DNA from 2 places in the Alkalihalobacillus sp. R86527 genome. Region 1 is predicted to be linked to the other one. Evidence: a T-box and tRNA genes for the amino acid it is inferred to sense, from the RefSeq annotation. Region 1 holds a T-box; the other holds one or more tRNA genes.

What was found. A T-box is a leader RNA that pairs with one kind of tRNA and senses whether it is charged. The one in region 1 lies ahead of tyrS (tyrosine--tRNA ligase), so its partner is inferred to be a tRNA-Tyr.
Region 2: it encodes a tRNA-Tyr, which carries the amino acid that the T-box ahead of tyrS (tyrosine--tRNA ligase) is inferred to sense. The anticodon was not compared.

The regions. Positions count from the first base shown of each region.
Region 1 is NZ_JAXHBW010000001.1:3,267,486-3,283,262, forward strand. Features, by position in the region: gene SJY16_RS17055 (Na-translocating system protein MpsC family protein) at 110-805, opposite strand; gene SJY16_RS17060 (phosphotransferase enzyme family protein) at 966-1,991, opposite strand; gene nei (endonuclease VIII) at 2,074-2,895, opposite strand; gene SJY16_RS17070 (ZIP family metal transporter) at 3,133-3,942, shown strand; gene SJY16_RS17075 (BCCT family transporter) at 3,990-5,600, opposite strand; gene SJY16_RS17080 (class I SAM-dependent methyltransferase) at 5,686-6,438, opposite strand; gene SJY16_RS17085 (hypothetical protein) at 6,599-6,832, opposite strand; gene SJY16_RS17090 (organic hydroperoxide resistance protein) at 7,068-7,487, opposite strand; gene SJY16_RS17095 (GNAT family N-acetyltransferase) at 7,663-8,475, shown strand; gene SJY16_RS17100 (FixH family protein) at 8,752-9,501, shown strand; gene tyrS (tyrosine--tRNA ligase) at 9,764-11,005, opposite strand; T-box leader at 11,062-11,285, opposite strand; gene hemH (ferrochelatase) at 11,383-12,315, opposite strand; gene SJY16_RS17115 (hypothetical protein) at 12,499-12,846, opposite strand; gene SJY16_RS17120 (NAD-dependent epimerase/dehydratase family protein) at 13,387-14,535, shown strand; gene SJY16_RS17125 (glycosyltransferase family 4 protein) at 14,566-15,714, shown strand; gene SJY16_RS17130 (GtrA family protein) at 15,729-15,777, shown strand, end outside.
Region 2 is NZ_JAXHBW010000001.1:3,554,246-3,570,022, forward strand. Features, by position in the region: gene SJY16_RS18525 (B3/B4 domain-containing protein) at 1-84, shown strand, start outside; gene yvfG (protein YvfG) at 322-543, shown strand; gene SJY16_RS18535 (DsbA family oxidoreductase) at 595-1,290, opposite strand; tRNA gene SJY16_RS18540 (tRNA-Leu) at 1,571-1,655, opposite strand; tRNA gene SJY16_RS18545 (tRNA-Leu) at 1,687-1,776, opposite strand; tRNA gene SJY16_RS18550 (tRNA-Cys) at 1,804-1,878, opposite strand; tRNA gene SJY16_RS18555 (tRNA-Gly) at 1,888-1,962, opposite strand; tRNA gene SJY16_RS18560 (tRNA-Gln) at 1,971-2,045, opposite strand; tRNA gene SJY16_RS18565 (tRNA-His) at 2,050-2,125, opposite strand; tRNA gene SJY16_RS18570 (tRNA-Trp) at 2,150-2,223, opposite strand; tRNA gene SJY16_RS18575 (tRNA-Tyr) at 2,229-2,313, opposite strand; tRNA gene SJY16_RS18580 (tRNA-Thr) at 2,385-2,460, opposite strand; tRNA gene SJY16_RS18585 (tRNA-Phe) at 2,465-2,540, opposite strand; tRNA gene SJY16_RS18590 (tRNA-Met) at 2,728-2,804, opposite strand; tRNA gene SJY16_RS18595 (tRNA-Asp) at 2,979-3,054, opposite strand; tRNA gene SJY16_RS18600 (tRNA-Val) at 3,062-3,137, opposite strand; tRNA gene SJY16_RS18605 (tRNA-Glu) at 3,165-3,239, opposite strand; tRNA gene SJY16_RS18610 (tRNA-Ser) at 3,255-3,346, opposite strand; tRNA gene SJY16_RS18615 (tRNA-Asn) at 3,348-3,422, opposite strand; rRNA gene rrf (5S ribosomal RNA) at 3,433-3,549, opposite strand; rRNA gene SJY16_RS18625 (23S ribosomal RNA) at 3,808-6,736, opposite strand; rRNA gene SJY16_RS18630 (16S ribosomal RNA) at 7,090-8,640, opposite strand; gene SJY16_RS18635 (nucleotidyltransferase-like protein) at 8,912-9,778, opposite strand; gene SJY16_RS18640 (YgzB family protein) at 9,961-10,317, shown strand; gene perR (peroxide-responsive transcriptional repressor PerR) at 10,395-10,829, opposite strand; gene SJY16_RS18650 (cob(I)yrinic acid a,c-diamide adenosyltransferase) at 10,938-11,492, opposite strand; gene SJY16_RS18655 (D-2-hydroxyacid dehydrogenase) at 11,495-12,445, opposite strand; gene bcp (thioredoxin-dependent thiol peroxidase) at 12,683-13,153, opposite strand; gene SJY16_RS18665 (ion channel) at 13,208-13,642, opposite strand; gene SJY16_RS18670 (ABC transporter permease) at 13,739-14,524, opposite strand; gene SJY16_RS18675 (ABC transporter permease) at 14,529-15,320, opposite strand; gene SJY16_RS18680 (ABC transporter ATP-binding protein) at 15,313-15,777, opposite strand, start outside.

The DNA of each region.
Region 1 (15,777 bases):
AGAAGCTCAAGGATTAGAAAAACCTCACAAAAAAACAAAAAAGCCGAAAGTTCCCCAAACCGGGGTCCTTTCGGCTTATGTCTGGTTCTATTGCCCAGCTCATTTCCACCTATACTTTATATGGTTTCACTATGAAAACAATATAACTTTTATCTTGATTGAAATCCCAGTCTACAAAGATATCCTGGATTTCAGTTGATAAGATAGATTCAAAATTATTGTTATGCATCAGACTTTTTTCAAGTCGTCGTTTGGTTAATTTAAGACTTTCCTCAAGCCCATCTCGGATGAGTTCTTTTTCAATACGTACTAAAATTCCATTTCTAATGACGACAATCGTTCGTTCATTTAAATAACAAGAGTCGATTTGTTCAGGAATTTTTTCTGCTTGCCTACTTATCCGTGCAATTTCTTCATGGATTTTTTCCTTCGTATCATAACCGCCAGGTATATGATCTTCATCACACTGGCTTTGATCCATCACTCCAAGAAACAAACCAGTACGGTTTGTAAGTGACCAATCATGATAGAAAGATTCAATATTTATATCAGCTATAACACTCAATGACGCTTTTATTTCAGGAAACAATTTGATCATTAAAAGATCTCGAGTCTCCTCGACCCTCTTGTGTTCTTTTTGATCAACAAGTACCCGCTCCATCGGTGCTAAAAAGTCACGAAAATAAATCGTGATATAAGGTTCTTCGATCGAAACGAAGACAGATGAGGGGCCTTTCCCGAAATTATCGCGCAGAAGTTTACCTACATAACTTGAAATTTCAGCTTCTTTTGATTTTGGTTCCATTATGTCCATCCTCTTTTGAGACCAGAACATTCTATTCCCAGTCCAATTTTCATTATAGTATTCTTTCCACAAGAATGAAAGGGTATGCTCTTATATGACCGTTTAGAATACAAATGTAGTACTTCAGTCTCATTTCCCTCATTTATATAAAAGTAATCCTCTAATCTCCAAGTGCAAGACGTTCGAGAATTTTTTCATAAGAGGGTTCAGCGATCAGTTCTCCCTCATCTAAGCGATCTTTTATTTGATGTAGCAAACGTTGTTCAGCTTCACTCATGTTAGCGACATCAAACTTTTTATGTAGGACTGTATAAAGACTATAATCTCTCAACCGTAAGAAAAGCGGCATTTTCTTTATCCACTCTGGCTCTAGCTTATTTTCTTTTGCGTACCCTTTTAAAAAGAAATAAAGGAATTCTTCCGCAAACTGTGCCCTTGTCTCTCGATCTTCACCTTGAAACTCTCCCCATACGGTATAGTAGAGGGGAATCGCAATATCACTCACGAAATAATGATACGCGCTATCATCGAAGTCGAATACATGAATGTCTCCTTCATCATAAAAAAAGTTTCCTGCATGGATGTCAGAATGAACGAGTCCATATGACTCTCTCTCTTTTGGGAGCGTCTGAATCTCCTTTACTAATGCTTTTCCTTTACGTATGATCGCTTCATCCCGTTCTTCCGATAAATACATTTCAAATTGTACCAAGTCTTCTTCATCCCAATGCTCACGCAAATGGTCTAAGGGGTGATAATCCTTTGTCACACGATGCATCTGCCCAATCGTTCTTCCCCAAACTTCATAGAGTGCAGGTTGATATAACGTGTCATTTTTCTTCAATTGTCGACCAGGAGCCTTTTCGAATAGAGATACAAAAAAGGATCCATACTCAACGTCGATTGCTTCAACGACATTCCCACCACTCGAGGGTAGGGCTCTTGCTACATTTATGTTATGGGCATACAAAAAGTTAATCCAATGTATTTCAGCTTCTACATCTTGTTTGGAACGGTGTGAAATATGCGTTAATCTTAGGATGTATGGGTCATTCCCAATGAATACTTCAAATACATAGTTCTCAAAATCTCCTAGTTTTCTGAAGCTATTGCTATTCGCACCAAACTTCTCCATCGCGCTTAGTAAGACCGATTCACTAAAACATTTCTCAACACGTGCTTCCATTTGTACACCTCTCCTTCTTTTCTAACCTTTCACCACTCACTAACGCTTTTCCTTCAATAAAACGACGACCTTCTAAGCTCGTTTACTTTGATTGGCATGTAGGACAATAATATAATCTTCTTGATCCTGCCATGATTTTCTTAACTTCAGTTCCATCGATTCGACATGGCTCCCCTTCTCGATTAAAGACCCAATGTCGATATTGACGACGCGTTTCTCCCTTGCTTTTAAGCTTCTTGGCGAGTTCCACGTCATTCGTAATTCCTTTATGTTTATAAGATCGTTCAACTAACGTAATGGTAGCTTCTGCTGCTTTTTCAATCATTTCTTCGGTACAATCAACTGGCCTTAAGTCTGGATGAATACCTGCCACATACATGATTTCACTTCTTAAATAATTTCCAATACCTGCAACAAACGATTGATCTAGCAATAGTGACGACCATTTTTTTCGATAAAAACGTTTTGATGTAAATCGTTCCTTTAGTTCATCAATCGTTACGTCTTCACTCAAGAGATCAGGGCCTACTTTAGAGATAAAGGGATGATGAGCCACTTCTTCATTCCTCAAAACTTCTATATCAGATGCGCTGTATAGTAACGCAGATTTCTTTTCATTATGAATAGCGAGGCGTAACTGTCGATTCGTCTTTGGGTAGTTGTATGCATTTCTTACATACCACTTCCCGTACAACTGGTTATGAGAGTAAATGGTAACGTTATTATTGAAGCGGATCAGCATCGCCTTTCCCTTCGTATCTACTCGCACGACTTCAGCACCTTCAAGCATTGATTCATAATCCTTTAAATGCTCAAAAGCGAATTTCACTTCCATTACTGATCTACTCTTAAGCGCCTTTTCTACCTGATCGGCAGCGCGTCTTATTTCTGGACCTTCTGGCATAATGCGTCCCCTTCTTTCTTTTATCATGTTGTAAAATCTTCCCTCTATCTGAATTAATAAAACGGATTCACTCTCGCATTGGTAGGGAGATGCCAGGTTTCTGTACTGCTTTCTGTAAACTAAGCCTTTATATTGACAATGAGGAAACAAGCCGTTTACACTGTGATGTATAGATTTTTCCTATATGCAAAAAATATGTGGATATGAAAACAATGATTATAAAAGGAGGGCTTAACGATGATTAACTGGTTTATGGATTTAAGCCCAGTTTTCCAAGCGTTAATTTTCACAATATTTACATGGGGAGCGACAGCTCTTGGTGCAGCTGTAGTCTTTTTCACAAAAACAGTGAATCAGAAACTGTTTGATTCGATGCTCGCATTTGCAGGAGGCGTCATGATCGCCGCAAGCTTCTGGTCACTATTGAGCCCAGGAATTGAAATGGCGGAAGAACAGGGAGTCCCTGGTTACATTCCCGCTGTAGTAGGCTTTTTACTAGGCGGCGTATTCCTACTATTAGTCGACCGTATCCTACCTATGATCGATGAGAATTTGTATTTTAAAGACATCAAAGATAAAAAAGCAAAACACCGTACTGCAATGCTTGTATTTTCACTAACATTGCACAACATCCCTGAAGGACTTGCAATCGGCGTAGCTTTCGGTGCACTTGCTGCTAATTTCTCCACAGCATCGCTATCTGGCGCAATCGCACTTGCAATCGGAATTGGTATTCAAAATATCCCCGAAGGAACGGCGGTCTCCTTGCCTCTTAGACGGGATGGAATGTCAAAGAAGAAAAGCTTCTTCTATGGTCAATTCTCAGGGATGGTCGAACCGATGGCTGCTGTGGTCGGAGCGCTTGCTGTCATCGTCATCCAACCTCTTCTCCCTTATGCATTAAGCTTTGCAGCTGGGGCAATGATATTCGTTGTAGCAAAAGAAGTTATTCCTGGTTCACAAGAAAAAGGCCACGTTCAACTCGCTGCGATGTCACTGTTAGTAGGCTTCTCAGTCATGATGGTTCTTGACGTAGCACTAGGATAATAAAAACCCCGTGTAAACAAACGTTTACACGGGGTTTTTGATTCCCGTTACCTATGTGGCGTATCATCATTCGACTGTCTACTTATTTTTGTTTTTTGTTTATTCGATGTAGATTGTAATTTGTTTAGAAGATTTCTTTCTTTTTCTACCTCATAAGACTTTGCATCCCGTCTCAGAGATTTAAAGAGATTAAAACACATAATAATCAAGATTACGGTGAACGGTAAGGCCGAAACAAGTGATGCTGTCTGTAAGCCTTGCAATCCACTACTAATGATCAATACTGCAGAAATTGCAGCAATAAGCGTTCCCCACACGAGCTTTGAGAAAAGCGTTGGATTCAAGTCACCATCTGATGTCATCATACCTAGAACAAATGTTGCTGAGTCAGCAGATGTGACGAGGAAAATACAGATCAAAAAGATTGAAAGAGTTGAAAGGATCGTCGTTAACGGAAACTCTTCCAATGTAACGAAAAGCGCACTCGTAACATCTTCATTTACTGCATCAGCAATTGCTGTTCCTTGGAACAGATCAAGGTGAAACGCTGCTCCACCAAAAACAGCAATCCATACCATCGCGATGAAAGGGGGTACGATCAATACTCCAAAAATCATTTCTCGAATCGATCGTCCTCTCGACACCCTCGCTACAAAGGATCCAATAAACGGAGACCATGCGATGACCCAAGCCCAATAGAATACGGTCCAATCCTTCACCCATGTTCCGCCTTCATATGGAGTCATATAGAAGCTCATCTCAATAAACTTCTGAATGTAGCCCCCAGCTGCAACCGTGAAACTTTCAAGAATAAATACCGTTGGCCCTAGAAATAACACAAAAAGCATCAACCCTAATGCAAGGGCAAGGTTCAAGTTACTTAAGTACTTAATTCCTTTATTCAAGCCCGTTGTAGATGAAGTCATATACAAAACGAGCAATATTAGTGTAATCACGATCTGAATCGTCGCATTTTGCGGAAGATCATACATGTAGTTCAATCCGCCATTAATTTGAAGGATACCGAACCCAAGTGATGTCGCTACCCCCATCACTGTTGCGATAACAGCAAGAATATTGATGATTCCTCTCCAGGATTTCTTCCTCTTATCTGGAGTACCTGTTGAGATCGTTTCACTTATTAAGCTCTTTCGATCCTTACGATATTGAAAATAGGCCATTACGAGTCCAACGACTGTGAATACCGACCATTGGTGAACCCCCCAGTGGAAAAAGGAGTATCTCATCGCAAGCTTTGCCGCCTGTTCCGTTTCTCCTTCCACACCAAAACCAGCTGGAGGATTTGCAAAGTGCGTCATCGGTTCTGCTACTCCCCAGAACACAAGTCCAACACCAAAACCTGCACTAAATAACATTCCAATCCAGGTGAAGAAGGGATATTCCGGACGCTCTCCGTCTTTCCCAAGCCGAATTTTACCGTACTTACTAATTGCTAAATACATACAGAACAAAACAAAGAACACGACAGAAAGTAAGTAAAACCATCCGAACGCATTCGTTGTAAATGAATAAACGCTGTTTGCCACTGAAGCAAACGAATCAGGTACGACTGCACCCCACACAACGAGTAATAAGATTACAACTGCTGAAACCCAGAAAACTGGTCCCTTTTGATATGCTTTTTTTCTATCCATCATCCCGTCCTTTCCAACTGAATCACAACGTTTTTCAGTTAACTTTCAAATTATGTAACAACTTCTCCTAAATATTAGTACCCTTTTACTACATAGAACTAACCACAGTTTTCGAACCATTCAGATTATTCCTTTTCTCTTTCTTAAATAATGCCGTCATTAATCCATTAACACCGAACAATGTCGGATCTTGCGTCTCTCGCATTTCTCTCATCTCAATAGGATCAAACCTATTGAATAGTGAACGTAGTCTTTCTTTTGAATAACCTAACCCACCATTCAAGGTTTGCTTTTCATACACTTCACGATCACTTATAACCGCTCCACCAAGTGGCCCATCTGGGACAAAACATGTTAATCCGAAATACCCCTCAGGCTTCAATGCTTTTTGGATGAAATCGAGGTAACTTATCCTTCGATGAGGTGCAAGGTGATGAAAACACCCCGAATCATAGATGAGGTCATAACGTTCTGGTTCCACTTCGAGATCAAATAAACTGCTATGGATGAAATTCACTTCAACCGCTTCCTCTTTCGCCCTCTCATTCCCCCAATCAATTGCCTTTTGTGCCAAATCGACCGCATCTACTTGAAAGCCCTGCTTAGCAAGATAAATGGCATTCCGACCTGGACCACTGCCAATTTCGAGCACTCGACCATGAGGGATCGCATAGTCACTTATGTATGAAACAAGATTTTCATCGGGTACGTGCTCAAAAAATGGTATCGGCTTTTCTCGATCTTCATAAAACTGATTCCAGAATGTTTCAGGTTCCCTTAACAACGAATCCAGTAGCTTCATAAGATCAGCATTCGTTGTGATATCCTCTGTTTTCTCCATAGACATGCCTCCACTTACATTTCTCTACTAAAACTCATTCGACAAACTTCCATTCTACCCCTTTTAATGAGAAACAAAAAAATCGGCTCATCGGCCGATTTCATTTTTGTGAAATAATTTTATTGTTTGTTAATCCCCCGTCCCTCCAAACGTTTATCTTTCAAACTTGCAAATGGATATTTTGCTTTGGAAGAGATGGCCGATTAAGTTTGAATGAAGGGTCTCCGAATTCCATCGCCTCTAGAATCTGTTCTTCTGAAAAACCAGTCATCTGTGACAGCTTCCGAATATCGACATTCTTCTGTGACATCGTTTTAGACTTTTTTACAGCTGTTTCTGTCTGATAAAGTACCACCGAATACCTGTGGTTGAACGTCCCTACGGATTGCTTCACGACTCCTTTCCCCTTTCAACTAAAATAACCTGAATTCCTGGAGGGAGCAGGGTTTACGGTTTGCATTCCCTTTAGAAAATAAACTAAACTGGAAAAACTGATCTCTAACCCTGAAAATTAAAAATGATTATATACGTTATCCTTAAACTGATTCTTTGTCCTTTACTCCATATTAATGTTGAGATAAAAAATACAGGCTGTCGAGTTCGACAGCCTGTATGATAATCAACTTAATTTAGACGGCGTTCGCTTTAATTTCAACATCTACATTGCCGCGCGTTGCTTTAGAATAAGGACAAACCTGATGTGCTTCCTTTGTTAACATCTCTGCATCTTCTTGGCTAACACCTTTAACTTCAACGTTAAGTGTAACTCCAATTTTAAATCCGTCATCCGTTTCATCTTTTAAGAAGCTAACTTCAGCAGTCGTTTTTGATTCGATTTCTTTCTTCTTCTTCGAAGCTACTAGATTTAGTGCACCATCATAGCAAGCAGAATACGTTGCTGCAAATAGTTGCTCTGGGTTCGTACCCTTTTCATCAGAGTTTTCTGTAGGCATAACAAGATTCATGTCGATCAAACCATCAGAAGATTTTACTGTTCCGTTACGACCGCCTTCAGCAGTTGCCTTTGAAGTGAAAAATACTTTACTCATCGAACATCATCTCCTTAAATAAGTATACACCCTCTCTTTACCTCTAAGGCGCAACTCTTAAACTAATCATTCTGATAAAGCGCTCTCATTTAGGATTTATTTTTTGTGGGAAAAAGATTTACTTTTGAAAAATCTACTGTAAAATAGCTTCTTAAAGAAGGGTAAGGAGGCCATTATGATGATTAGAAGATTAACAGAAGGTGACCATAAGGAGTGCATTTCTTTATTAACGCCATATGCCGCAGAGAATTTATTTATTCTTGGAGATATTGAAGCTTTCGGCTACGATCAACCATTCCAAAAGCTGTGGGGCGACTTTTCTGATGATGGGGAACTACGTGCTGTTCTCATGAAGTATGAAAAGAATTATATTCCTTTTGCTTCGAATGACTTTGATGCTGAAGGCTTGGCCTCAATTATTTCAGAGGACGAGGATTTCCTAATGGTGTCAGGCTTAGAACATGTAACAGAGCAGGTCGAAGCTTATATCAAACATCCATCTAAATCCAAGAGGAAGTTATATTATGCTAAATGCGACAATGTTGAAAAGCTCTCACTCGCGAATTTAGATGAAGTAAAAGTTGCAAAATCTGAAGACATCGCTAGCATTCACGCGCTTCACAATAGCATCGATGAGTTCAACTCTTCCGAAACAGTAGAAGAGAAACAGAGGAATTTAGAAAAAGGGGTTTCTAGAACCTACTTTATTTCACTCGATGGACAAGTCGTTTCGGCCGCTTCAACTGCTGCAGAAAACTCTCAATCTGCTATGGTTGTTGGAGTATGTACGCGCCCTGGTTACGAGCGCAAAGGATATGCAACAAAATGCATGATGAAATTATGTTATGACGTATTAACAGAAGGCAAAGACCTTTGTCTTTTTTATGATAACCCTGAAGCCGGCAACATCTATAAACGTATCGGATTTCGTGATATCGAAAAGTGGACGATGTCTATTTTTGAAACCAATTATGCTATGAGTCTATAAGGAAAGCGGTCCCTTCTGGGGACCGCTTTCTAGCATGTCCTCTTCAAACTAGATTGCTTCGATTCTACCAACCTCTGTCTACCTTCATTTAATTATATTAACATTCCATGATTGCTATATTCTTTGTCATCAAGCTGACACAACTGCTCTTTGTAAGCACTTGAGATGCTCCTTCATCTTTTCTACTATTATTAGTAAGAAGCTTGTTTGCCAACGACCTTGTCTGGCAATAATGAAGCTTTACATACATTTTTTAATAGTGAAAGGATGTCTTATATGAAAAAACTAAGTATTTTCTTATCTATGCTGTGTCTCGCCCTTGTGCTCGCAGCATGTGGACAGAACGATAACAAAGATACAGAAGAAAGCGGCACTTCTGAACCTCAGCCATTAGAAGTTTCTCTCGATGCACCTGAAACTGCCAAAAAAGGCGAGGAACTCACTTTAAGCGCAACAGTTACACAAGGAGACGAAGCGGTTGAAGACGCAAACGAAGTAATGTTTGAAATCTGGAAAGAAGGAGACAAAGATAACAGTGAGATGGTAAAAGCCGAGCATGAAGGTGAAGGCGTCTACTCTATTAAGAAAGCAATCGAAGAAGATGGGACATACATTGTTCAATCGCACGTAACAGCACGAGACCTACACACGATGCCGAAAAACAAAGTAACAGTAGGTTCAGGGTCAGAAGAATCATCTGAGCATAGCGAAGAACACGCCCATCATGGAGACGCTGTTTCTTTCCACTTAATGAAACCAGAATCCATTAAAGCAAGCGAAAAGATTTCTTTAGTCACACACCTACAAAAAGACGATCAACCTTTAGGTGGAGCGTCTGTCCGCTTTGAAATTTCAAAAGCTGGTGAAGAAAAAGCACAATGGATAGACACTGAGGAAACAAAAGATGGCGAGTATGAAGGAACTGCTACATTCGAAGAAGCAGGAAAATACACCGTCACCATCCATGCCGAAAACGACAATGGCTTACATGAACACACTGAAGAAACAGTGACAGTCACAGAATAAAACAAATCCCCCATTTACTTTGAATGGGGGATTTCGCTTGTAGAGAAGCCTCGTTTCTTGTGCTCCCTATACAGTAGAAAATTATTATTAATATAAAGAAACTTCGTTGAGGTTCTGATTTAATGACGTCATTAATAATCTGCGGGACAGGTGAGACCCCACAGGCGAAGCCAAGGCTCACCGCCCGCCCCGCGGAAAGCGAGCATCCTGGAGCGGAAATCACCACCCAGTTGATTTCGAAACTTTATTAACAGATTGAATTTTATATCCTGATTTTCTTCACTTTACGTTTACCAACTTGAACAACCATACCATCTACAATTTCAATCACAGTAGAACTGTCCGTAACTTTTTCTTGATCAATTTTGATTCCACCATTTTTGACCATGCGTCTTGCCTCACTAGTAGAAGGCAACATTCCTAAAGCCACGACTAGAGCTGGCACACTTACTTTCTGTTCTCCACTCCACTTAAATTCCTCGATATCAGAGGGTAGCTGATTCTGCTGAAATACATTTCGGAATTGCTCTTCCGCAGTAGTAGCTGCATCCTCGCCATGAAACATTCGTACAACCGTTCTTGCTAAGTTCATTTTTGCTTCTTTAGGATGAACGGACCCTTCTTTAAGCTTCTTTCGAATCGCTACTTTTTCTTCTAGTTGTAAATCCGTAATCAGTTCGAAGTATTTCGAAATTAACTCATCAGGGATCGACATCGCTTTTCCATACATCTCTGTTGGTTTTTCTGCAATTCCAATGTAATTCCCTTTTGACTTCGACATTTTGTCTACGCCATCTAATCCTTCGAGAAGAGGCATCGTTAAGACAACTTGCTTTTCTTTTCCAAACTGTTCTTGTAAATGTCTTCCCATTAAGACGTTAAAATATTGATCGGTCCCTCCGAGCTCGATGTCACTTTCTAGATGAACGGAATCGTACCCTTGCATAAGGGGGTAAAAGAACTCATGCAGTGAAACCGGCTTACCATTCGTAATCCGTTTCTCAAAATCATCACGCTCGATTAACCGAGCGACAGTAATCTTACCTGCTAGCTCGATTACGTCTTGAAACTTCAATTCTGAAAGCCAAGCTGCATTGTAGAATAGTTCTACTTTATGACGATCGATCACTTTCCCAAATTGATCAAGATACGTTTGAGCGTTTTTCTCAACTTCTTCATCCGTAAGTTGAACTCTTGCTGAAGATTTACCTGTCGGATCACCGATCTTACCTGTGAAGTCTCCAATGATCAGCTGTACAATATGCCCATTTTCCTGAAACTGTCGCAGCTTATTTAATACGACAGTATGCCCGATATGAACATCCGGTGCTGTTGGATCAAGTCCAAGCTTAACCTTCAATGGACGTCCTGTGATGATCGACTTTGCAATCTTACGTTTCAATTCGTCTCCAGGAATGACTTCGCTCGTTCCATGAGTATAAACCGCATACTGCCTTTCCATTTCCTTTCGTTGTTCACTCGTTAACTTTTCGATCATGGTCATTCCTTTCGACCCCCTAATTTAAAATAATATAAAAAAAAGCCACGCCTCTACTTATATGTAGGGACGTGGCTAGTCACGCGGTACCACCCTGATTGAAGACAATCCTGTCTTCCGGCTCAAATACGATAACGGAATTTACCGTTTCAGACTACTAGAGAATCCGTTCGTCAGAAAAGCTCTGAGGGGTAATTCACGATTGCGCTGTACCAGTTCTCACCCACCACTGGTTCTCTGACACTACAACTCGCATGCGCTACTGTTTCCTCTTCTTCGCCTATTTTCATTGATTTTCACTAACTTTAGCTTTAAAAGAAGGGATTGTCAATTCTTTTTTTGTCACCAAATAACAAAACAGCGGTCCAAGACCGCTGTTAACATTAATTATTCAATTGCTTCAACACGACCGTTGCCATCGCATCGATAAATTCTTCTTTTGCGTTTGGCATTTCTGGCCTGTAGTAGTTTGCTCCAATATCATCTGTTACGACTTTACATTCATAGTCATTGTCAAAAAGAACCTCAAGATGATCCGCTACAAATCCAACAGGTGCATAGACAAATGATGTGTAACCATGATTTTCATGTAAATCTCTCGTTAGATCTTGAACATCAGGACCAATCCATGGATCTGGTGTATTTCCTTCACTCTGCCATCCAATCGCAACATTTTTTACTCCAGATTCCTCAACAATAAGGTCAGCCGTTTCTTTTAGCTGATCAGGATATGGATCTCCATTTGCGATGATTTTCTCTGGAAGACTGTGTGCAGAAACAATTAATACCGCTTTTTCACTTTCTTGTTCAGTCATTCCATCAAATATTGCTTTTACGCGCTTAGCCCAATAGGAAATAAACTTCGGCTCATCGTACCAGCTCTCTACAGATGTAATCGTTGGTCCACCAATTTTCTCTGCTTCTTCCTTAGCACGTCCATTATATGATTTGATACTGAACGTAGAGAAATGAGGTGCTAGTACAATGCTTACAGCTTCTTCAATTCCATCTTCATGCATTTGTTGAACGGCATCTTCAACGAATGGTTCAATATGCTTCAGGCCGATATACACTTTAAATTCAATCTCATCTTGCACTTCATTTAGATGAGCACCTAATCCATATGCTTGATCTTCAGTAATTTTTGCAAGAGGTGAAATACCACCGATCGCCTTATAGCGATCTTTTAAATCTTGAAGTTGCTCTTCAGCTGGTTTTCTTCCTCTACGAATATGTGTGTAATAACGTTCGATATCTTCTTCCTTGTATGGCGTACCGTATGCCATCACAAGTAAACCCATTGTTTTCTTTGCCATGAGTGTGTTCCCCTCTCAAATAATACGAATTAAATTCAATATCTAGTTATAATCATTATCGTCTAGTTTGAAGTATACCCTTTTTCATCAATCGATTCAAAGGGTAAACAACAATATAAATCGTAACGTTTTGTGTCGTTCATTACAAAAGGGGTCAGGCACTTGCCTGACCCCCTACATTAATTATTTTTCCATCGCTCCATTATGCTTTGTTACGATTTCACGGAGCTCTGTATCGTCTTCTTCAGTTGTTTCGAATGAAAGCATATAGCTGTAATGCTTATCATTTTGTTCAGGATCAGCGTTTTCTTCCTGCTTACCTGTTGGGGTTTCATTTGAGAAGAACAAATCGTTGTTTGCACCAGCCTCTGTATTTGACCCTTGACCAGAATCAGGGGTATCAACTGATAGGTTCTTTTCCTCATTTACTTCTTCAACTGAAACGTTATTTACAGAATAATTTTTGAGGTCTGCCTTTGCACTTTCTGCTTCATTCTCTGTTGGAAAGTAGGCTTGTAATGTTTTACTCATATCTATCGACTCCTTTTCGTTTGGCTCACTTTAATCTGATTCCCTTTTCTAAGAACAATTAATCATAGAAAAGTAAGCTAACCTATGCTTACGGTGATGGTTAATCTTGCGCACAACAACATAAACTACCGCTAGCGTTTATCCAAAGGAGGAAGATGTATGAGCAAAAACAAATTTAAGCGTCCAATAACTGAAGAACTTGGCAGGAAGACGAACATCTAATCATAGATGCCGTAATTAACAAAGACTTTTATTTGAACGTCCCGAAGAATGACTTCACCCCCAACTCCCTATCTTTCTAACAACACAGCAGCCATCGATGTAACAGGCAATAAGGATGACGATCGTTCATTCATTTCAACTCCTTTTCAAGTTTACCTTCAACATAAATTTGATTCCTACAGGGAATTAACTGATTATCTTAAAATTTTCGTAAATTAGGGGTCCTTAGTTGAATCAGCCCATGATGAGTGCTATCGTAAATTGTGATATAGCAAGCGATTTAGTACAAATTTGACCATTGTGATGGAGGTAGAATCTATGAGAATAATTGTTGCAGGTGGAGATGGTTTTTGCGGTTGGCCAACAGCGCTTTATTTATCGAAACAGGGACACGACGTGACGATTTTAGATAACATGGTTCGTCGAAAATGGGACGAAGAACTTCGCTCTAACTCACTAACCCCGATTCTGTCCTTAGAAGAACGCGTAAAACTCTGGGAAGAAAAGAGTGGCAAAAGCATTCAAATCTACGACTGCGATTTGATGCACTATGATTTTCTTAAAGAGATCTTCAAACAAGTTGCGCCTGAAGCATTCGTTCACTTTGCTGAGCAACGCTCTGCTCCATACTCTATGATCGACAGAGAACACGCTGTTTTCACTCAAACCAATAACGTCGTTGGCAATTTGAACGTACTATATGCCATCAAAGAAGTAACACCTGATTGCCATTTAATAAAATTGGGCACAATGGGCGAATACGGCCAGCCTAATATTGATATAGAAGAAGGATACATAAAGATCGAACATAAAGGACGCGAAGACGTTCTACCATTTCCAAAGCAACCAGGCTCGTTCTACCATTTATCAAAAGTCCATGATAGCCATAATATTCAATTCGCATGTAAGATTTGGGGTATTCGAGCAACTGATCTGAATCAGGGGATTGTTTATGGACTTCATACAGATGAAGCGGATATGGATGAAGGCTTAGTTAACCGCCTTGACTACGATGGCGTCTTTGGAACAGCTTTAAATCGTTTCATCATACAAGCAGCCATCGGACATAATTTAACTGTTTACGGTTCTGGCAAGCAAACAAGAGCCTTTCTTAATATACAGGATACGATTCGCTGTGTTGAAATCGCTGCTGAGAACCCTGCCGACAAAGGAGAGTTCCGTGTTTTCAATCAATTTACAGAAGAATTTTCTGTTCTTGAATTAGCCGAGAAAGTTCAACGAGTAGCAGAGTCTAAGGGGCTTGATATTTCGATCGACCATATAGAAAACCCACGTGTTGAAAAAGAAGAACACTATTATCATGCCGTAAACACAAACTTGATCGACCTGGGCCTTGAACCTTGCTTATTAACTGATGAACATATAGCGAATACACTTGAAACAGCTCTTAAATACAAAGATAGAGTTCTAAAAGAAAACGTACTTCCAAACGTTACCTGGAAGTAAGACGATGTCAAAACAAGGAGAGGTGTAACTATGAAAATTTCCATCGTAACTGAAACATTCCTCCCCTCCACAGATGGAGTCGTAACGCGATTGCGTGCTTCCATCGATTATTTAATCGATCAAGGACATGAGATCCAGGTTATTGCTCCAGATTTAGGGGTACGAAGCTATAGGAATATTCGTTTCGATGGGGTTCAGCCTCGTACCTTTTTCCTGTATAAACACCGTAAATTTGGAATGCCAACAAAACAAATCAAAACATATCTAGAAGACTTCAACCCTGATCTCGTACACGTTGTAAACCCTGCATTTATGGGGTATTCAGGAATTAAATATGGAAAAAAGCTAGGGGTACCCCTCATTGCTTCTTATCATACGCATGCTCCAAAATACGCGGATTATTACAACGTTCCATGGGCAGAGCCTCTTCTATGGTGGCATTTCCGAAGAATGCACAACAAAGCAGACTTGAACCTGTGCACGTCTCAAGCTATTTTAGAAGAACTTAATGAGCAAGACTTTTATAACGTTCATTTATGGAAGCGTGGCGTCGATACAGAACGCTTTAACCCTGAGCTACGCGAAGAGTCGATGAGGGAACGATTAACGGAAGGAAATCCTCACAAAACACTACTTTTATTTGTTGGACGTCTTGCATTCGAGAAAGAAATCGACACACTCCTCCCTATGTTAGAAGAGAAGCAAGATGCTCATCTCGCAATCGTTGGGGACGGGCCATACCGAGAGCAACTTGAAAAGAACTTCTCACACCTTACGAATGTGACGTTCACAGGGTTTATGCATGGAGAAGAACTAGCGACCGCTTATGCTTCAGCAGATGCATTCATGTTCCCTTCAACTACTGAAACACTAGGGCTTGTCATTCTAGAAGCAATGGCAAGTGGACTTCCCGTTGTCGCAGCAGAATCTGGACCGACGAACGAACAAGTGGAAGATGGTTCGACAGGTCTCCTCTACCGTTCAGGTAAAGAGGGAAACTTAACCGAAACCATTGCTCGACTTGAAAATGAGGACCTACTTCATCGAATGTCAGAACAAGCCTTTTCGCATTCACGAGCTTTCGGCTGGCATGGTCCAGCACAACAGCTTCTCGATATTTATGAGTCCTCTTTAGAACTTAAGCAAGATCATGAAGAAGGACAGCAGGCGGTCCAATAGATAGAGGTAAAAACATGAAACAGAGTCAAAAAGCCAAAGGTTCAAAGCAGGTTATAAGCTTTA
Region 2 (15,777 bases), 290 kb from region 1:
AAAAAGCTTTTGAAGGCCTCAGGTGAAATGTTTAACCAAGTACACGGGGGCAACTTCGATTACGGATTAACAATGATCAAATAATAGGAGTAAACATAAAAAAACGCAACGCTTCGTTAATAATAACGAAACACTGCGTTGGGTAAATGGTGATAATTCGAGGTTTTTCTACAAACCTCGCTGATGTAGTTAGAATAACACAGAGTTGATTAATAAAACAACAGTAAATTATTAATTTCTTTAGATTTGGTCTACAATATATTAATATAGAATCTACAATGATATGATAATCAATCTAATCTAGTAGGAAGGAGCAAACATATGGAACCTTTTTCAACACCATTTTTTGAAGAGAATTTTAGACAATACATAAAGAAAAATAATGATGTCTTCTCAAAACTAGAAGCGATGAACAGTTATTATCGTTCAGTTGTCTCTTCAATGATCTACGACAATCTTAATAAGAATTCCGAAATCATTCGGAGAATTCGAAATCTCGACGCTGCTTATAAGACGATTAAAGAAGAAAAGACAGAAGAATAATAAGAAGCTCTCTTACACGTTTAGTAAGAGAGCTTTTTTGCTATCATTCAATTAGATATCACAGGAATCAGTCGCACATGAATCTCCATCACTACTGAGTACTTCAAGCCCTTTACTCTCATCCCATGCTTTATTTAGCGCCTGTTGGAACATCTCAGGAGATTGCGCACCAGAAACAGCAAACTTCTCATCAAAGACGTAGAACGGAACTCCTTGAATGCCTAATTGGCTTCCAAGTGACTCATCATAACGAACTTCTTTTGCATACTCTTCAGAATGGAGCATAGCGCTAACTTCAGTGGTGTTAAGCCCTACCTCTTCAGCAAGCTCACAAAGTGTCTCATGATCCGAGATGTCTTTCGTTTCTGTAAAATAAGCATAGAAGAGTCTCTCAGTCATTTGCTCCATTACATTCTGTTTTGCGGCATACTGGAGAAGGCGATGAGCATCGAAAGAATTAGTAGGCTTCATATTCTTGAAATCAAACGTTAACTTTTCATTTTCTGCCTGTTGTCTCATGTTCTCACACATACCCTCGGCTTGTTCAAGACTAACGTTATACTTACTAGCTAACAACTCAGCCTTACTTTTCCCACTAGATTTCTCAGCATTTGGATCAAGCTCAAAATTTCTATAGGTTATTGTAACTTGATCACGATGTGGAAATGTTTGAAGAGCATTCTCTAAGCGTCGTTTCCCAATATAACAAAAAGGACACACAAAATCAGACCATATTTCTACTCTCATTATTATCACTCTTTCATAGTAAACGATTTACTTTCAGTGTATCATCATTTAGTGAACGAGGATAATCTTAAGCTCATTGTAGATTGGTCGATTGATCAGTAGCTGAGGGAAACTATACCAGGTTGAACGGCATACCATCAAATGGATAATCCCATACGCCCTTTCCTCGTTCTTACCATCATTAAAAGGATATCTCATAATAATGTACAAATGATTTTAGACAATAAAAAAAGACTTCTACCCTGTAGAAATCCTGAACGTTCTTGTATAAAGTATGTAATGGTACCGGTGGTCGGGTTCGAACCGACACTCCTCGCGGAACACGATTTTGAGTCGTGCGCGTCTGCCAATTCCGCCACACCGGCATAAAGACAATTTTAAATTTCGGAAAGAAAATGGTGCCGGAGGCCGGGCTCGAACCGGCACGGAGGTACACCCTCCGCAGGATTTTAAGTCCTGTGCGTCTGCCAATTCCGCCACTCCGGCAGGACTTTTAAGTGAAAATATAAAATTTGGAGGCGGCACCCGGATTTGAACCGGGGCGTAAGGGTTTTGCAGACCCGTGCCTTACCACTTGGCTATGCCGCCTTAAAAAAATGGAGCGGAAGACGGGATTCGAACCCGCGACCCCCACCTTGGCAAGGTGGTGTTCTACCACTGAACTACTTCCGCAACAAAAATGGCTGGGCTAGCTGGATTCGAACCAGCGCATGACGGAATCAAAATCCGTTGCCTTACCGCTTGGCTATAGCCCAAGAATGGGGCGGCTGATGGGAATTGAACCCACGAATGCCGGAATCACAATCCGGTGCGTTAACCACTTCGCCACAACCGCCACAAAGAAAATTTTTAAATAAATTGGCAGGGGTAGTAGGAATCGAACCCACACCGGAGGTTTTGGAGACCTCTGTTCTACCTTTAAACTATACCCCTATAAATGGTGGAGGGGGACGGATTCGAACCGCCGAACCCTGAGGGAGCGGATTTACAGTCCGCCGCGTTTAGCCACTTCGCTACCCCTCCAAATAGACAATTATCATTGTAATATATAATATATATAAAAACAATAGAAATTGATACCTTTTTAGGAAAAATGGTGCCGGCCAGAGGACTTGAACCCCCAACCTACTGATTACAAGTCAGTTGCTCTACCAATTGAGCTAGACCGGCGACATGGTGGCTCCGGACGGAATCGAACCGCCGACACGTGGATTTTCAGTCCACTGCTCTACCGACTGAGCTACAGAGCCATTCTTTTAAATTTATTTTAACGGTCGATCTAAGAAAAGAGAATAGGTTGCCCCTAAAGGGACTCCGATTAAATTTTAGCTTAGAAGATAAATCGACGTAGTTAAAATTTTATTTTGGTTGCACCCTAGCGGGTACCCCTTTTGAATTCTATCACGAACTTTATTCGACGTAGTAAGAATTCTTTATTGGTTGCGGGGGCAGGATTTGAACCTGCGACCTTCGGGTTATGAGCCCGACGAGCTACCGAACTGCTCCACCCCGCGACGATAATATAAAATTAATGCTGATCCTGCTTCTATATGCAGTGATCTGTTTCTTTCTCTACAAGGTTATGCTTCGATGCGTATCCGTCGAAACAACTCGAAGTTGATTCATTGAAGTAACGCTCGTTGCTCCACCCCGCGACGATAATAATGATATAAATGTTGAAATAAAAATGGCGGTCCCGACGGGAATCGAACCCGCGATCTCCTGCGTGACAGGCAGGCATGTTAACCGCTACACCACGGGACCTTTGTAATGGTGGAGGATGACGGGCTCGAACCGCCGACCCTCTGCTTGTAAGGCAGATGCTCTCCCAGCTGAGCTAATCCTCCACAGATTGAAAATGTTACTTATTAAAATGGTGACCCGTACGGGATTCGAACCCGTGTTACCGCCGTGAAAGGGCGGTGTCTTAACCGCTTGACCAACGGGCCATTCTATTATGTATCTGGCGGAGAGCGAGGGATTCGAACCCTCGAGACGGCGTTGACCGTCTACACGATTTCCAATCGTGCTCCTTCGGCCACTCGGACAGCTCTCCATGGCTCCACAGGTAGGATTCGAACCTACGACCGATCGGTTAACAGCCGATAGCTCTACCACTGAGCTACTGTGGAATAATGATTAGCCTGGCGACGTCCTACTCTTGCAGGGGGAGATCCCCCAACTACCATCGGCGCTGAAGAGCTTAACTTCCGTGTTCGGCATGGGAACGGGTGTGACCTCTTCGCCTTCATCACCAGACTACTAACAGCTCTCACTTTCGTGGGATTGCTAGCGACAAAATATATATTACAATATATTTCATCATATTTCAAGAGAAAATTCATTCCCTGAAAACTAGATAGCATGCAACAACGTATTCCAATATTTTTTCGCGATGTCTAGTGCCGCAGGCTATATTCTTGCCCATTTCACTCTTTCACTTCAGGCGAAAAACGCCTTCTGTTCAAGAGCTCCAATGGTCTGCGAATATGACCAAGCCTGCTTTACTTTTCGTTTTAGGTTAAGCCCTCGATCGATTAGTATTCGTCAGCTCCACGTGTCGCCACGCTTCCACCCCGAACCTATCAACCTCATCATCTCTGAGGGATCTTACCAGCTTGACGCTGTGGGAAATCTCATCTCGAGGGGGGCTTCATGCTTAGATGCTTTCAGCACTTATCCCTTCCACACGTAGCTACCCAGCTATGCTCCTGGCGGAACAACTGGTACACCAGCGGTGTGTCCATCCCGGTCCTCTCGTACTAAGGACAGCTCCTCTCAAATTTCCTGCGCCCGCGACGGATAGGGACCGAACTGTCTCACGACGTTCTGAACCCAGCTCGCGTACCGCTTTAATGGGCGAACAGCCCAACCCTTGGGACCTACTTCAGCCCCAGGATGCGATGAGCCGACATCGAGGTGCCAAACCTCCCCGTCGATGTGGACTCTTGGGGGAGATAAGCCTGTTATCCCCAGGGTAGCTTTTATCCGTTGAGCGATGGCCCTTCCATGCGGAACCACCGGATCACTAAGCCCGACTTTCGTCCCTGCTCGACTTGTAGGTCTCGCAGTCAAGCTCCCTTGTGCCTTTACACTCTGCGAATGATTTCCAACCATTCTGAGGGAACCTTTGGGCGCCTCCGTTACTCTTTAGGAGGCGACCGCCCCAGTCAAACTGCCCACCTGACACTGTCTCCGCACCGGATCACGGTGCTGGGTTAGAATGTCAGTACAGCCAGGGTAGTATCCCACCGACGCCTCCACCGAACCTAGCGGTCCGGCTTCTATGGCTCCTACCTATCCTGTACAAGCTGTACCAAAATCCAATATCAGGCTACAGTAAAGCTCCATGGGGTCTTTCCGTCCTGTCGCGGGTAACCTGCATCTTCACAGGTACTATAATTTCACCGGGTCTCTCGTTGAGACAGTATCCAAGTCGTTGCACCTTTCGTGCGGGTCGGAACTTACCCGACAAGGAATTTCGCTACCTTAGGACCGTTATAGTTACGGCCGCCGTTTACTGGGGCTTCGATTCAGAGCTTCTCCCGTAAGGGATAACCCCTCCTCTTAACCTTCCAGCACCGGGCAGGTGTCAGCCCCTATACATCGCCTTGCGGCTTGGCAGAGACCTGTGTTTTTGCTAAACAGTCGCTTGGATCTTTTCACTGCGGCTCCCCTGGGCTATTCACCCGAGGAAGCACCCCTTCTCCCGAAGTTACGGGGTCATTTTGCCGAGTTCCTTAACGAGAGTTCTCCCGATCGTCTTAGGATTCTCTCCTCGCCTACCTGTGTCGGTTTGCGGTACGGGCACCTCTTTCCTCACTAGAGGCTTTTCTTGGCAGTGTAGAATCAGGGACTTCGGTACTTAATTCCCTCGCCATCACGACTCAGCCTTCGCGGTGAACGGATTTGCCTATTCACCAGCCTAATCGCTTGGACGCGCATTTCCAGCAGCGCGCTCTCCCTATCTTTCTGCGTCCCCCCGTCGTTCAAACGGAAAGGAGGTGGTACAGGAATATCAACCTGTTATCCATCGCCTACGCCTTTCGGCCTCGGCTTAGGTCCCGACTAACCCTGAGCGGACGAGCCTTCCTCAGGAAACCTTGGGCTTTCGACGGACAAGATTCTCACTTGTCTTTCGCTACTCATACCGGCATTCTCACTTCTAAGCGCTCCACCAGTCCTTTCGGTCTGACTTCGCAGCCCTTAGAACGCTCTCCTACCATTGTCGTAAGACAATCCACAGCTTCGGTGATACGTTTAGCCCCGGTACATTTTCGGCGCAGCGTCACTCGACCAGTGAGCTATTACGCACTCTTTAAATGATGGCTGCTTCTAAGCCAACATCCTGGTTGTCTAAGCAACGCCACATCCTTTTCCACTTAACGTATACTTTGGGACCTTAGCTGGTGGTCTGGGCTGTTTCCCTCTCGACTACGGATCTTATCACTCGCAGTCTGACTCCCGCGGATAAATCGTTGGCATTCGGAGTTTGACTGGATTCGGTAATCCGGTAGGGACCCCTAGTCCAATCAGTGCTCTACCTCCAAGATTCTTGCCGCGAGGCTAGCCCTAAAGCTATTTCGGAGAGAACCAGCTATCTCCGGGTTCGATTGGCATTTCACCGCTACCCACACCTCATCCCCGCATTTTTCAACATGCGTGGGTTCGGGCCTCCATTCAGTGTTACCTGAACTTCACCCTGGACATGGGTAGATCACCCGGTTTCGGGTCTACGACCACGTACTATTTCGCCCTATTCAGACTCGCTTTCGCTGCGGCTCCGCCTTCTCGGCTTAACCTTGCACGGGATCGTAACTCGCCGGTTCATTCTACAAAAGGCACGCTGTCACCCATTAACGGGCTCCAACTAGTTGTAGGCACACGGTTTCAGGTTCTCTTTCACTCCCCTTCCGGGGTGCTTTTCACCTTTCCCTCACGGTACTGGTTCACTATCGGTCACTAGAGAGTATTTAGCCTTGGGAGATGGTCCTCCCGGATTCCGACGGGGTTTCACGTGTCCCGCCGTACTCAGGATCCGTCTCGGAGGGCAGCGGATTTTGACTACAGGATTGTTACCTTCTCTGATGGACCTTTCCAGGTCGCTTCGTCTATCCGTGCCTTTGTAACTCCAATGAGACGTCCTACAACCCCAGAGGGCAAGCCCTCTGGTTTGGGCTGATTCCGTTTCGCTCGCCGCTACTCAGGAAATCGCGATTGCTTTCTCTTCCTCCGGGTACTGAGATGTTTCAGTTCCCCGGGTATGCCTTCTATTCCCTATGTATTCAGAAATAGATACCATCCCATTACGGATGGTGGGTTCCCCCATTCGGAAATCTCCGGATCAAAGCGTACTTACTGCTCCCCGAAGCATATCGGTGTTCGTCCCGTCCTTCATCGGCTTCTAGTGCCAAGGCATCCACCGTGCGCCCTTAGTAGCTTAACCTTATGACTTCGTTATTAGCTTCGAACTTCTTCGTTGGCTTCATTCCTCCGGTGCTCACGTATTCAAATACGCTCCGCTCCTCCGGAATTTCGCCGCCTCGAATTTCTCGCTTCTAACTCGTCATTGATGTTGCACATCGTAAGATGTGACTAACTAAGAAATAACGCAAAAAATAATTCTTTATTGGATGTCGTTGTTTATGCTATCTAGTTTTCAAGGAACAAGGCTACTTCTTGAATCCGCTAATGCTTCATCAAATTAGCCTGTTTTGAAAGAATACAATCATTCTTTCAAAACTAAACGAAACGCTCATGCAAGTTTGGCAACCAATGTTGCCTCGTAATTCTCCATAGAAAGGAGGTGATCCAGCCGCACCTTCCGATACGGCTACCTTGTTACGACTTCACCCCAATCATTTGTCCCACCTTCGGCGGCTGGCTCCAAAAGGTTACCTCACCGACTTCGGGTGTTACAAACTCTCGTGGTGTGACGGGCGGTGTGTACAAGGCCCGGGAACGTATTCACCGCGGCATGCTGATCCGCGATTACTAGCAATTCCGGCTTCATGTAGGCGAGTTGCAGCCTACAATCCGAACTGAGAACGGCTTTATGGGATTCGCTTCACCTCGCGGTGTCGCAGCCCTTTGTACCGTCCATTGTAGCACGTGTGTAGCCCAGGTCATAAGGGGCATGATGATTTGACGTCGTCCCCACCTTCCTCCGGTTTGTCACCGGCAGTCACCTTAGAGTGCCCAACTGAATGCTGGCAACTAAGATCAAGGGTTGCGCTCGTTGCGGGACTTAACCCAACATCTCACGACACGAGCTGACGACAACCATGCACCACCTGTCACTCTGTCCCCCGAAGGGGAACGTCCTATCTCTAGGAGTGGCAGAGGATGTCAAGACCTGGTAAGGTTCTTCGCGTTGCTTCGAATTAAACCACATGCTCCACTGCTTGTGCGGGCCCCCGTCAATTCCTTTGAGTTTCAACCTTGCGGTCGTACTCCCCAGGCGGAGTGCTTAATGTGTTAACTTCAGCACTGAGGGTGGAACCCCCCAACACCTAGCACTCATCGTTTACGGCGTGGACTACCAGGGTATCTAATCCTGTTCGCTCCCCACGCTTTCGCGCCTCAGCGTCAGTTACAGACCAGAGAGCCGCCTTCGCCACTGGTGTTCCTCCACATATCTACGCATTTCACCGCTACACGTGGAATTCCACTCTCCTCTTCTGCACTCAAGTCCCCCAGTTTCCAATGGCCCTCCACGGTTGAGCCGTGGGCTTTCACATCAGACTTAAGAGACCGCCTGCGCGCGCTTTACGCCCAATAATTCCGGACAACGCTTGCCACCTACGTATTACCGCGGCTGCTGGCACGTAGTTAGCCGTGGCTTTCTGGTTAGGTACCGTCAAGGTACCGCCCTATTCGAACGGTACTTGTTCTTCCCTAACAACAGAGCTTTACGACCCGAAAGCCTTCGTCACTCACGCGGCGTTGCTCCGTCAGACTTTCGTCCATTGCGGAAGATTCCCTACTGCTGCCTCCCGTAGGAGTCTGGGCCGTGTCTCAGTCCCAGTGTGGCCGATCACCCTCTCAGGTCGGCTACGCATCGTTGCCTTGGTAAGCCATTACCTTACCAACTAGCTAATGCGCCGCGGGCCCATCCTACAGTGTTAGCTCGAAAGCCAACTTTCAACGTTGCATCATGCGATGCTATGTATTACCCGGTATTAGCTCCGGTTTCCCGGAGTTATCCCAGTCTGTAGGGCAGGTTGCCCACGTGTTACTCACCCGTCCGCCGCTGAGAAATAGGAGCAAGCTCCTATTTCTCCGCTCGACTTGCATGTATTAGGCACGCCGCCAGCGTTCGTCCTGAGCCAGGATCAAACTCTCCGATAGAAAGTCTAATCTAGCTTTAAAACTTGTTGTTTCCGTAGAAACAATTTCTTGCATGGCGTTTCGTTCAGTTTTCAAAGATCGATTTGTTTCTTCCAATGTCGTTTTCAGCGACTTTATTAATGTAACACATTAACTCATCAGAAGTCAACAACGTTTTTTAAAAAGTTTTTGTTTGCCGCGTTGCTCTCTTGCGGCGACAAGTAATAATATAGCACGGGGGAAAAATATGGTCAACCCTTTTTATAATATTTTTCCTCCGCTTTTAAAAACATTATTTTGCTCGATACTGGCGACTGTATATTCCCTCACCTTTTGTTTCAGCAAGTAGAACTTCGATCAATTCTTTCTCAACCATATATTCTAGAAGAGCACCTAAATCTATTCCGTACTCTTTAAGCTGGTCGTCCTCCAAAAGCTCTTGGTACGTCCAAACTCCTTTGCGCTCATTCATCACCTTTCTTATATGAAGAGTAGCGTTAAAGGATTTAGATGAAAGTGAAAAGTCATTAGCAAGTAGAAGCAGTTCAAGGCGTTTATCAAGAGGATCCTCACCTGTTAGAAGTTCTGTATACAATTTAAAGATCTCTGGTTCAATATGCTTCACTTGATTCCAAACTGTGATCTCAGGATGAAAACCATGTTCGATTACAGATAGACGCGCCAAGTGATGCAATGCATGCAAAATGAAATTGTACGCATCCATATATTGCTTTGAAGCAAACAATTCTTTTCCGTCCATATACCTTCTAATAAGTTTTGCAAATTCAACACCAATCTTACGAGTACGTTCCTCCGCGGGGAAATCACGGATACGTTCTTTCAATCCGGATATGTACTCATTTCGATCAAAGATGATTTTTCCATTCACAAGCCATGCAACCAAACGTCGATGACTTCCTGTAAGAAGCCAATCTTGAACTTGTTGCTCAGATACGACATGCATCGCTGCTCTCTTCTCCTCAAACTCATAATGCTTAACAAGCCATGGCTTTTGATTATTGCTTACAATAATCAATAGAACAACATCAAAATTATCAGTCAAAGGATGATGTGGTTTTGTTTTCTCTATTACAATAACTCCAAGAGTTTCAGGGTGACTCGCTCTTTCTTGGTAAATCGGCCTTAAAAGATTTTCCATCTGACTTTCCTCCAGCAGTACTTTTATTCTTGGAACCGTACTTGTCTAAACAATTCAACATTCAATATTATAAATCCTGTTATAAATTAAGCAATGCTAATTTTGAACTTTTTATGGAAGATCTAAAGGAAAGTGCTTACAGATAATGCATATGCTATACTTGGTTGCAGGAGGGACAAGCGATGCAATTAAAGTATACAAACAAAATAAATAGAATTCGTACGTTCGCACTGAGCTTAGTATTTATTGGCATTGGTATTATGTATATAGGTATTTTCTTCAAAACATCTGTTTTCTTAATGACAGCATTCATGATCATCGGATTTCTAGCAACGATCGCAAGTGCAGTCGTATATTTCTGGATTGGTATGTTATCGACGAAAGCTGTACAAGTCACCTGCCCTAATTGTGAGAGAACCACAAAGGTGCTTGGACGAGTAGATGCCTGTATGTATTGCAAACAACCACTTACAATGGACCCTAACTTAGAAGGTGTAGAGTTCGACGAAAAATATAATAGTAAGAAACAAGATAAGTAAAAAAACAAGGAGCTACCGCTAGCTCCTTGTTTTTTCTTACCAACTAAAAAAGCTCGCCAGTTAAGGCGAGCTTTTTGTTAGTGTTTATTCTTTTGACAATCAGGACATGAGCCGTATATTTCCATCCTGTGGTCGCCAACTTGGAAGCCAGTGACTTGTTCAGCTAGCGTTTCAACTTCATCTAATCCTGGATAATGAAAGTCTACAATTTTACCACAATCATCACAGATAATATGGTAGTGATCAGTTGTTACACAATCGAACCTACTTGAAGAATCACCATAAGTTAGCTCTTTCACGAGTCCAATCTCTTTAAAGACTCTCAAGTTATTATAAACTGTTGCTACACTCATATTAGGAAATTTACCTTCAAGCGACTTATATATTTCATCTGCTGTAGGATGGGCCATAGATTGGATCAAATGTTCCAAAATGGCATGACGTTGAGGGGTTATACGCACGCCCGAGCTTTTCATTGCTTCTATTGCTCCATGCAGTTTTTCTTCAGCCATTCGTCATGCACCTCTCTTCCAACAAGCATTCTTACATTGTAATGTTTATAAATAGTGTACATGGTAGACCCATCTATTGTCAATGATCTACTATGCTCACTAGGATGATCATTTCTTTTCTTCATGCAAAACAGATTCTTTCTCACCCATATGATAATTAATATATCGCGCAGCTACGAATAGAAAATCTGAGAGACGGTTTAAGAATGAAAGAACAAGTGGATTGACGTCTTCTACCATAATTGCATTTCGTTCAGCACGTCGAACAATGGTTCTCGCAACATGAAGACCCGCTCCCGCTGGATGTCCTCCTGGTAAGATAAAGTTTTTCAAAGGCTCCAGTTGTTTCTCCCATACGTCTATTTGAGTTTCCATTTCTACAATATGTGAAGCTTCTACCTTCCAACTAACATTTTTCCCATGAGGAGTAGCAAGCTCTGCCCCGATATGAAACAACCATGTTTGGACTTTATGAAAGATTGCTTCCCAGCTCTCTTTCCCTTCGAACCGAGTGTTAGAGACGTAGCTTAGCGCTAGTCCAATCTGAGAGTTCGCTTCATCACAAGTTCCATAAGCTTCCACTCTAATATCATTTTTGGGCACGCGCTTTCCATATATTAACGACGTTTCACCCTTATCACCTGTTTTTGTATAAATTTTCACCTTTAATACCCCCTATCAGGATTAATAACATTTTGAAAATCATTGGTACCGTTTATATACTCGTTGAAATTCCGTTTAAAAATCTCGATAGCTCTAGGCTGGTAATTCGGAGACACCCCAGAGTGATGAGGAGTTACCGTAACATTAGCCATCTTCCAAAAAGGATGTGATTCTTCAAGGGGTTCTTCTTCAAACACATCAAGCACAGCATGGTGGATTTCTTCATTATTTAGTGCATCAATTAAAGCATGCTCGTCTACAGCATCGCCTCTTCCAATATTAATGAACACAGAGCTTTCTTTCATGGCATGGAAGTGAGGACTTGTAAAGAAGTGAAAAGTATCAGCAGTACTCGGGAGTACGCTTACGATATAATCACACTTAGGAAGCATCTCCATCACATTGTCGTTTGAATAAATGGAATCGAAATAATCTACAGCATGTCCTTTACGATTAACCCCGATCGTCGCCATATTGAAGGTCTTTGCGATGCGAGCAATTTCACACCCAATAGCCCCAGTGCCTATAACGCCAACAGTCGCTCCAGTTATTTCATTTAAAGGCATCCTCTTGTGCCACGTTTTAGAAGCTTCATTTACGAAGAGTTCTTTCGTATTGCGTGCTGTGATAAGCATAGCCCAAAGCGTATATTCTGCCATTTGGATGCTATGAATTCCCCTCGCATTTGTAACGACTATGCCTCTCTCTTTAATTTCTTTAAAAGGTAACATCTCCACGCCAGCAGACAAAACCATAATCCATTTTAGTTGCTTTGCCTTTTGGATATGATTCTCAGTAACGTCTTCGCCATATGTAATTAATACTTCAGCTTCATCTAAATGCTCTTCCGCCACACTCATAGATGGATAAAATTGAAACGACACTTCTGGGTATTTTTGTACTAGGTCACTCTTGATGTTGGACTTAAGTTTTGACGTACAGACAATATTCATAGTTTCACCTCAAGAAATCAGTATTATGACTTAAGTATAGCTGATTTATGGAATCCCTTTAAATGAAAACCCTTCTCTCATCTAAACGAAACAATACACGTCACATTCCCCTATAGAAAAAAAGAAAGCTCTTATCTAAAAAAAAGAGCGCTTATTGCGCTCTCACCTGAAGATATGATCTACTAACACACTATGCGTACTTACTAAATCTGTATAGCCTTTCGCCCTTATAACAGCTTAACCAAGGTTTTCTTTTATATAATTCAGTGCTGTTTCCACATGTTCTTTCACTCTAACTTTGCGCCATTCCTTAACAAGCTCGCCTTCTTTATTAATAACAAAAGTAGAGCGAACAATACCCATATATTCTTTACCGAAATTCTTCTTCAATTGCCATACATCATAAGCTTCCGCTACTTTGTGATCTTCATCAGCAAGGAGGAGGAAAGGCAACTCGTATTTATCAATGAATTTCTTATGTTTCTCTACGGGATCTGGGCTAACACCTAATATAACTGTATCTAGCTCTTCAAACCCTTCGATATGATCACGAAAATCACATGCTTCTGTTGTACAACCCGGAGTCATGTCCTTAGGATAAAAATAAAGCACAACATTCTTTCCTTTGTAGTCTGATAGAGAAACCGTTTCTCCAGTACTTGCTTCAAGTTTAAAATCCGGTGCTTTTTGGCCAATTTCAATACTCATCGTTACGCCTCCTTTTATTACTTCTTAGATAAGCGTACCGAAATACAATGAAACTTACAACTCAGAGCCTTCTTTATAATGGACGATCGTTGTCACAAAGAATGCTGCAGGCATCAAATATCCAATCAAAGCTTCGATAATAGCAATCCAGCGTCCAACACCGATCGGAGTAACGTCCCCATAACCTACTGATAAAAGTGTAACGGCACTAAAATAAAGAACTGATTGAATCCTAGTAATACCTTCCATAGGAATCGTTGCAATATCGATACTGCCTTCTCTAAGAACCGGAATATCCAGGATGACGAGACATAAATAAATACAAGCAAAAGCTGTAATCATCGTAAAATAAACAACGAATAAAAGCACAAGCTTGTAAACTGAAAGCAGGCTCCCCGGTATGCGCGTTCTCTTCATTAGAGAGACCATGCTTCTTCCTATTCCGACCATAGAAATGATTATTGATATGATTATGACTCCGATCAGCATCGAACCACCTCAACTTAATGGTATGAAATAGCTCCTAAGATTAGGACAATCTCATTTAATGACACTAAAAAACCAGAGGGTCTCCCCTCTGGTCGATCAGTTACCTGCACCTCGATATTTAGTTACACCGATATTCCACATAAATATTGCAAATGCAAAGAATGCGAATCCGATAACGGGTGTCAGAAAAGCATACCCATACCATTCTTCACGTCCTAAGAAATAAGCTGAAGGATATACACCCACAAACGCAAATGGAAGGATCCAAGTGAGTATGAAACGAATCACCTTATTATAGATATCAACTGGATACCTACCATAGTTTCCAATGTTGTACATCATTGGCATAATACTTGTTCGACTATCTGACCAAAAGCTTATGCTCGCAAGAAGAACAAAAATACCCGCGTATACGAACGCGCCTCCGATGACCATTACTAGAAAAACAAATGGATCATACCAGGAGAGACTTAAATCCAACCTACTCCCTGCATATACCATGACAGCGATCCCCGTAACCATTCCAAACAGTGATTCTAATTCCATTCGCTCCAGAATGATCTGAAACAAACTATGAACAGGTCTAGTAAGGATTCGATCCATTTCTCCTTTTACAATATACCGTTCATTGAAATCCCAAATATTAAAGAAAGCACCAAAGATGGCAAACGGCACAAGGAAAAAGCCATAAATGAAAATAATTTCATCCTTCGACCACCCGCTGAGCATGTTAGTATGACCAAATACCACGAGGATAAAGATTAAATTCACAGCCTGAAACAATAGATCAGACATAATTTCCATCGCCATATCAACACGATACGTTAGCCTCGTTTTCATATACTGTGACACATATAATAAGAAAATAGTTGTGTGCTTCATATGCTTAGCCCCCCTGTACGACCAGTTGTTTTTTTGCGATGATCCAGAGAGCTTGAATAGGAATAATTAAGATAGCTGCCCATACAACTTGGAAAAGAAGAGCTTCGTAAACGGCAGAACCCGTAAACCCTTCTGTAAATATCATACTTGGGATATAGCTAATTGCCTGAAATGGTAGAAAATCCATAACCTGTTGAGCCCAGCCAGGATAAAAGCTTATCGGTAGCAAAAGACCCGAGAATAGATCGATAACCACACGCTTTGCTCGTATAAGACCATCGTTATTAAAGAAGAAGAATGTCAGTACGCCTGTGAGCAAATTAATCTGTGTATTTACGATAAAACTAAGTATAATGGCTACCATGAAGAACAACCACGTTGAAGCAGCTGCGGAAAACTCAATTGGAAATATCAAGCTAACGATAAACATTCCCGGTATGGAAAAGAAACTTAAACGGAAGATACCTTCTCCCAATCCTTGCATCGTTTTCATCATTAAATAATGGTACGGGCGGATAAACTCTACCGCTACCTTACCTTCTTTAATTTCCTGAGCGATTTCTCTATCAATATTGTTGAAATAAAAGGCTCGAGCCATCCAAGCAACCGCAATGTAAGTTGTCATTTGTATGACAGAAAGACCTTCTATTTCTCCTTTGTTTCCATAGATCGCACTCCACAAGAAATAATAAGCCCCAATATTAATACTATAAATCAATATGCCACTATAATAATTTGTTCGATAAGCAAGCATCATTAGGAAACGAATTCGGATCATCTCAATGTACTTACCCATTGATAATTCCCTCTTCATAGATATTCCGGATGATTTCTTCAGTTGAGATTTCATGAATCTTTATATCCGTAATTCGATGAGCTGCAACAACTCTCCCTATTACCTCAGATATAACGTGCTCTTCATTTACTACGTTTGCAATGTACACATTCGGTCGATCACCTGGAGTCCATTCTGCTTCAAGCTCTTTCAATAATGGGTGAAGCTGTTCACCGTTAACATTCTCGCCAAACTGAAATTCGATCTGTTTTCCTTCTCCCCAATTTGAACGAAGCTTCGCAAGCTTACCATCATAGATGATCTGTCCCTCATCAAGCATGACTACTCGATCGCATAGTGCTTCAATATCAGTTAAGTCATGCGTTGTAAGCAAAATCGTCGTTTTGTATTTTTCATTTATTTCTTTAAGGAAATTTCGAATCTTAAGTTTTACGAGGACGTCAAGTCCAATCGTAGG